Aridibaculum aurantiacum: one gene and its partner. The protein of the gene in region 1 interacts with the protein of each later gene in a pairwise test. Links are inferred from orthologs where the notes say so. Each region holds a gene or a part of one and is shown in the gene's direction. Other genes may lie near its edges. The genes, in order: dnaA and dnaB.

Evidence for each region.
Region 2: the proteins of dnaA (region 1) and dnaB interact in binary tests that used the Escherichia coli proteins (3 or more experiments, as listed by UniProt). The link is inferred for Aridibaculum aurantiacum from one-to-one orthologs.

Annotation. Positions count from the first base shown.
Region 1 is NZ_JAFEWC010000003.1:343,523-346,779, forward strand. The notes cover bases 248-3,174. They hold dnaA (chromosomal replication initiator protein DnaA), read left to right. Parts: upstream 248-957; coding sequence 958-2,391; downstream 2,392-3,174. Other genes in these bases: J4N22_RS15100 (DUF3127 domain-containing protein), read right to left, coding at 248-263; J4N22_RS15120 (hemerythrin domain-containing protein), read left to right, coding at 3,006-3,174. In the rest of the region: more of J4N22_RS15100, read right to left, coding at 1-247; more of J4N22_RS15120, read left to right, coding at 3,175-3,257. UniProt on the Escherichia coli protein: Plays an essential in the initiation and regulation of chromosomal replication. Binds in an ATP-dependent fashion to the origin of replication (oriC) to initiate formation of the DNA replication initiation complex once per cell cycle.
Region 2 is NZ_JAFEWC010000001.1:666,713-670,010, forward strand. What follows is about bases 309-3,276. They hold dnaB (replicative DNA helicase), read left to right. Parts: upstream 309-966; coding sequence 967-2,586; downstream 2,587-3,276. Other genes in these bases: pheT (phenylalanine--tRNA ligase subunit beta), read right to left, coding at 309-443; J4N22_RS02925 (hypothetical protein), read right to left, coding at 2,652-3,068; J4N22_RS02930 (RsmE family RNA methyltransferase), read left to right, coding at 3,175-3,276. In the rest of the region: more of pheT, read right to left, coding at 1-308; more of J4N22_RS02930, read left to right, coding at 3,277-3,298. UniProt on the Escherichia coli protein: The main replicative DNA helicase, it participates in initiation and elongation during chromosome replication. Travels ahead of the DNA replisome, separating dsDNA into templates for DNA synthesis.

The DNA of each region.
Region 1 (3,257 bases):
AGGTTGGTGATGTAGTTGGTTCTGCCATCTTTCTCCCATTTGCTTCCTTTGATGTTGAACTGGATTTTCACTTCATCGCCTATATTGAACCTATCGGGCATCGTCGTTTTATCTTGCACACACTGGAACTTTATGAAACTGGTGAATGTTTTTCCATTGCCACTGTCTGTTTTCTCAATTACAAATTCTCTTGTTTTAAAATTTTCGCTTCGCTGAACGGTATCAAACCTGGCAACCAGCTTCCCTGTTATTTCGTACGACATTATAATTATTTGCGGCAAAAGTATTGTTTTCGGGTATCAGTAAAACTTAAAAAGGCGTTACAGTAAAGGCCACACTTCTTTATGGAATATTATGACCAAATGGGGGAATAGAATGTTGTGATGAGGATGCTGGAAGAAAGCCCAAGTTGCTGTATTGAATGTGTTGTTGTTTGGTTTTCAGCGGGGGTAGATAGTAGTTTTTTTAGATGCCAACATGCGGTACAATAACTGCTGATTGAATGGTCCGGGTGGCGGCAATAGAACAAACGTGAGAAGAAGTGAAGGATGTGGAAAAGAGGGTTTAGGAGAAGTAGTAATGTGTATTGCAGCACTGGTAAAGGGTACAGCTTTTTGCACGAAAAGTTGCACTCGTAAGGGATTAAATTTTAGCAAAAAAATTTAATGTTCGATGAGCCGTTTTTCAACTGGAATCTTGTGCGCTAATTTGGCTGAAATGCAGTACTGGCGTGGGTTTCAGCGAATGGTTGTAGGGCTTAAATTTTTTTAATCCTGCGCATCATTATACTGTAAGTGCGAGGTAAAAACCAAGCATTTAAAAAATTTTTTTTTAGAGGATAAAGTTTGATATTCGCCGTCCCGCCAAATTTTTTTGTTCACAGATGTGAAGAACTAAAAGGGCAGATAATCCAGTTCTAACATTCATAACTTATATAAAAAAACTGTAGTGATTAACATGGCCAAAACTGCTGATATTGTTTGGAGTAATTGCTTGAAAATTATAAAGGACATAGTAGAATGGCAGCATTACAAAACTTGGTTTGAACCGATAAGGCCTGTAGAACTGAAAGGGAATGTTTTACTGATACAGGTGCCTAGCCAGTTTTTTTACGAATACCTTGAAGAGCATTATGTAAACTTATTAGCAAAGACCCTTAAACGTGAATTAGGCAAAGAAGCCAGGCTTGAGTACCGCATAATGGTGGATAGTGGCAACAACAGCAATAAGCCACTTACTATGGATGTTCCTGCTAATAACCTGAAGACCTATAGCAACAACGAAATGGACTTTCCGCTGGTGATAAACAACCCGGTGAAGAATCCTTTTGTGATACCTGGTCTGAAGAAGATGCAGATAGATCCGCAGCTGAATCCTATTTATACATTTGAATCGTATATAGAAGGTGATTGTAACAGGGTAGCACGCAGGGCAGGTAAAACTGTAGCTGAGAAGCCAGGTGCCAACTCTTTTAATCCACTGGTAGTTTATGGTGGAGTAGGCCTTGGTAAAACGCATCTTGCACAAGCTATAGGTAACGAGGTAAAGCGCCTGCATCCTAACAAGGTTGTACTGTATGTGAGTTCGGAGAAGTTCATCAACCAGTTCCAGGATCACAGCCGTAACAATGCTATCAACGACTTTATACATTTCTATCAACTGATAGATGTTTTAATAATTGATGACGTTCAGTTCTTCAATCGTGCTGAAAAAAGCCAGGACGCATTTTTCGCCATCTTCAATCACTTGCATCAAAGTGGAAAGCAGTTGGTGTTATCATCTGATAAGCCACCTAAAGACCTTGATGGTTTGCAGGAAAGATTGCTAAGCCGTTTCCGCTGGGGATTGAGTGCTGACCTGCAGATGCCGGATTACGAAACAAGAATAGAGATTCTCGATCGTAAGATGCGCAATGATGGTTTGGATATGCCTCGTGAAGTAGTGAAGTATGTGTCATATAACATCAATAGCAACATCCGCGAACTGGAGGGTGCGTTGATCTCTTTGCTTGCACAGTCTTCGCTCAACAAGCGTGATATTGATCTTGAGCTTGCAAAGAAGGTGTTGAGAAACTTTGTGAAGACAAGCAGTAAAGAGATAACTATTGAGACCATCCAGAAAATGGTTTGCGAATACTTTGATGTGCCTTACGATAAGCTGTTGCAAAAAACAAGGAAGCGTGAGATAGTACAAGCAAGGCAGATAACGATGTACCTGGCTAAGGCGTTCACAAAAAATTCTTTAAAGACAATAGGAGAGCATTTTGGTGGTCGTGATCATACTACGGTTATTCATAGTTGCCAGACCGTAAAAGACCTGATGGATACTGATAGTTTGTTTAGAGAGAATGTAATGGAGCTGCAGCAAAAAGTTCAGCTCGCTGCTATGTAAGCATAACCTACTGAAAAAATAAAATATTGATCCTGGCTATATGCCGGGATCTTTTGTTTTAGGAAGTTCTGTCTCATGGTGATGGTATTCTTGAATTATTCATTCGGCTATCATGCATTGTTATTGTAAAGAAATCCACTTTATGTATGGTTGAAAAAACTATCTCAAATTTTTTTAGAAAAAACTAAGAACGATTTGGTTAGTAATAGCATTTCCTCTTATTTTTGCCACCCCTTGAAAAAGGGACCAGGGTTGGTGAGGTGCCTGAGTGGCCGAAAGGAACGGTTTGCTAAACCGTCGTACGGGTTAAACTGTACCGAGGGTTCGAATCCCTCCCTCACCGCTTCACTTTACCGGTAACCAGTTCGGGGCGTAGCGTAGCCCGGTTATCGCGCCTGCTTTGGGAGCAGGAGGTCGCAAGTTCGAATCTTGCCGCCCCGACTTAAAAGCCTCTTCAGAAATGAAGAGGTTTTTTTATTTCCTGCAGTTTCAGACTACTGCATGTGATGGCTCATCACATCTTTCCTTACCACTTACTCATGTATATAGCTTTTGGTAAATATTTGATTGTGGCGTCAGTTCATTCTCAACAGTTTTACGAAAACTAAAACTATATGCAACGATACAACACATTCAAGTTGGTGCACAAAGCGCTGCGCGCCCTATTGTATGATACAGCACTGCTAGTGCAGCAAACAGATTTTGCAGATGCTACGGCAACTGCCGATATTCTCGAAAGGCTGGAATATGTAGTTCATCATTTTGAACAACATGCGCACCATGAGGACAATTATATTCAACCTGCAGTGGCGGCATTCGATCCGCAACTTGCAGCAGCATTTGAAGCTGAACACGAAGAAGACGAA
Region 2 (3,298 bases), on another replicon or contig:
GCATCGGAGGGAAGTACAATTATTCCTTCATGACTGTTTCCCAATCCCAGTTCATCTTCCGCGCAGATCATTCCCTGGCTTTCTTCGCCGCGGATCTTTGCAGCCTTCATGGTCATAGGCTCGCCAGTTGTAGGATGGATAGTAGCACCAATGGTAGCTACCAGCACTTTTTGTCCTGCAGCTACATTGCTGGCACCGCAAACAATCTTCAGCGGCTCAGCTTTGCCCACATTTACCGTGGTCAGCTTTAGTTTATCGGCATTAGGATGTTGAGAACAGGTTTCTACTTCACCCACTACCACTCCTTCTAATCCGCCTTTTATACTTTCGTACTGCTCCAGGCTTTCTACTTCTAAACCTATTGAGGTAAGGATTTTTGAGAGTTTTTGTGGTTCAACTGCAACGGGTAAATACGAACTGAGCCAATTGTAACTTATCGTCATGGAAGATGCTGCTTTATTAAGATGTGCAAATATAGCAGGTGCAGGGCAGCATTAAGAATCGGTAAAACAGGCTGTAAAATTTTTTAATTGGGATGATGAAAAACAGCGGTTATATATGGCTTTTCTAAGTAGCATGGGAATAAAAGATGAAAATTTTCCGTGGAAATATTTCCCCGCTGCTGCTGAAGCGCCTGCTGTACCAAAATCATTTTTTTCTCATTTTTCTTTCTGCACAACTTGTGTGGATAATACTGCAGCAGCGGGTGAAAAATTTTTAAGATTGTGCACAAGCTTTTTTTATTGGTGAATAACCCCATGTTTTATGGGGATAGCAGCAGGAACAACTATGGTAAAAATATAGAAGCAGCAAAATTTTTTTCCTGAAAATATTCGAGTCTATATTCGCCCTCCTCACCACTTCTCATAACATTCAAGACATATTGGGGAAACATTTTCTTAACATTTTTGAATGAATGATAACGGTGAAACAAGACGTTTTTCTTAACCACCTTACTACATATAAATGGATTTGACCAACCTGAACAAAGACCGGAAAAACCGCCGGAAGCCTTCCCTTGACCTGAGTACGATGGTATATGGTAAAGTACCACCGCAGGCAAAAGAACTGGAAGAAGCAGTGTTGGGAGCTATCATGCTGGAAAAAAGTGCGTTTGATACTGTAGTAGAAATACTAAAGCCTGAGTGTTTTTACGTAGACGCTCACCAAAGGATTTTCAGAACTTTTCAATCGCTGGCTCAAAAGAGTTTACCTATAGACATTCTTACTGTAGTAGAAGAGCTGAAAATGCGGGAAGAGCTGGACATGGTGGGTGGTCCTTATGCAGTAACGAAGCTTACCAACATGGTGGTTTCTACAGCAAATATTGAGGCGCATGCGCGTATCGTTCTGCAGAAATTCATCCAGCGCGAACTGATACGCATTAGCGGAGAGATCATTGGTGATGCTTACGAGGATAGTACGGATGTATTCGACCTGCTTGATGAGAGTGAGTCGAAGATGTTCAACATCACCAACAACTACCTGAAGAAGAACTTCGATGACATAGGTAGCGTGTTGGTAAAGACCATCCAGCGTATAGACGAACTTCGAAATAAGACTGATGAGATATCGGGCGTACCAACCGGTTTCCCTTCAATGGATAAAGTGACTTATGGCTGGCAGGCAACGGATCTTATCATCCTGGCAGCTCGTCCGGCTGTGGGTAAAACAGCTTTTGCACTTAACCTTTTGCGTAGCGCTGCACTACACCCCGAAAAACCAACTCCAGTGGCTTTCTTCAGTTTGGAGATGAGCTCTGCACAGCTGGTTGCGCGTATCCTGAGTGCGGAAAGTGGTATCATGCTGGAGAAGATCAGCCGTGGTAAATTGGAAGACTACGAAATGCAGCAGCTGTACACAAAGGGTGTTACCAAACTTAGCGATGCTCCTATTTATATTGACGATACTGCCGGTCTGAACATCTTTGAATTTCGTGCAAAGGCAAGACGACTGGTGAATAAACATAAAGTTGGATTGATTATCATTGACTACCTGCAGCTAATGAGCGGCAGTGGCGATGGTAAGCAAACAAACCGTGAACAGGAGATCAGCCGTATTTCGCGTGACCTGAAAGGGCTTGCAAAAGAATTGAGTGTGCCGATCATTGCGCTGAGCCAGTTGAGCCGTGCGGTGGAAACGCGTAAAGAAAGTAAGATGCCGCAGCTGAGTGACCTTCGTGAATCTGGAGCGATAGAGCAGGATGCGGACATGGTAATGTTCCTATATCGCCCGGAATACTACGAGATAAACACCAACGAGATGGGCGAAAGTAACCGTGGTGAAACGCACGTTCGTATAGCCAAGCACCGTAATGGTAGCTTGGAAACCATTAAGCTGCGCGCTTTGCTTCATATACAAAAATTTGTAGAGGAAGAAAGTGACGACTTTGGTACCGGCGGTGGTGGAGGATTCAATCCTGGTGCTGGCAGTGGTGGCGGTGGAAGCTGGAAGCCGGTGCAGCCAGGAGGCGGCCCTGCAGCTGGCAGTGGAGTGGATGATAATGCCCGCTTATTCATTCAAAAAGGAAGTAAGATGAATAGTGGCGAATTTGATGAAGGCTTTGATGAGGCCCCACCTTTCTAAAGAAGCTTACGTTTAACTTAGCATACCGAAGCCCTTCAGTTTTTTGAAGGGCTTCTTTTATGCATTTATTGTACTCGTACATAACTGCTTTTCATTCCATCAAAAGCTTCATCTGATAAAACCAGCGTATCGGCTATGGTTTTTTCTACCATCATAGGAGCAGGCGTAGAGCCAGAAAAACGAATGAAGGTTTTATCAGCATGATCATGAATGCATTTTTTAGTTTCCAAAGTATACGATCCTTCTGCTGATAAGCTGCCATTGGTGTGAAGCTCATAATGCCTTGAATGATGAAACTGCAATTGTACATTGCGGCCGGTAGTTTCAGGGGTTTCAAGTATATGACCTGCTATGCCACCTTCTGTTTTTACCCATTTCCATTTACCAACCAGTTCATTTCTTGTTTCTGCTTTTTTAGTACAGGAATAAAAAGCCGTAATAGCTGTAAAAACAACTATAGCTAAAGATTTTTTGTATTGCATGTTTTTATGATTTAGCAGCTTGACATAGCAAAAAGAGAAACCGTTGCATTAACTGTAGTCACCTTTCTACCACAGGTATAAGTGCATTTACTGTTATTTTTGACCCATGTCGCTGCCTATATTTTTTCATGATGAAGCAATCAATGGTGAGTTTATGACGCTCAATGAAGATGCATCCAAACATATTGTACAGGTGCTTAGGATGAAGGAGGGTGAAGCATTACATCTTA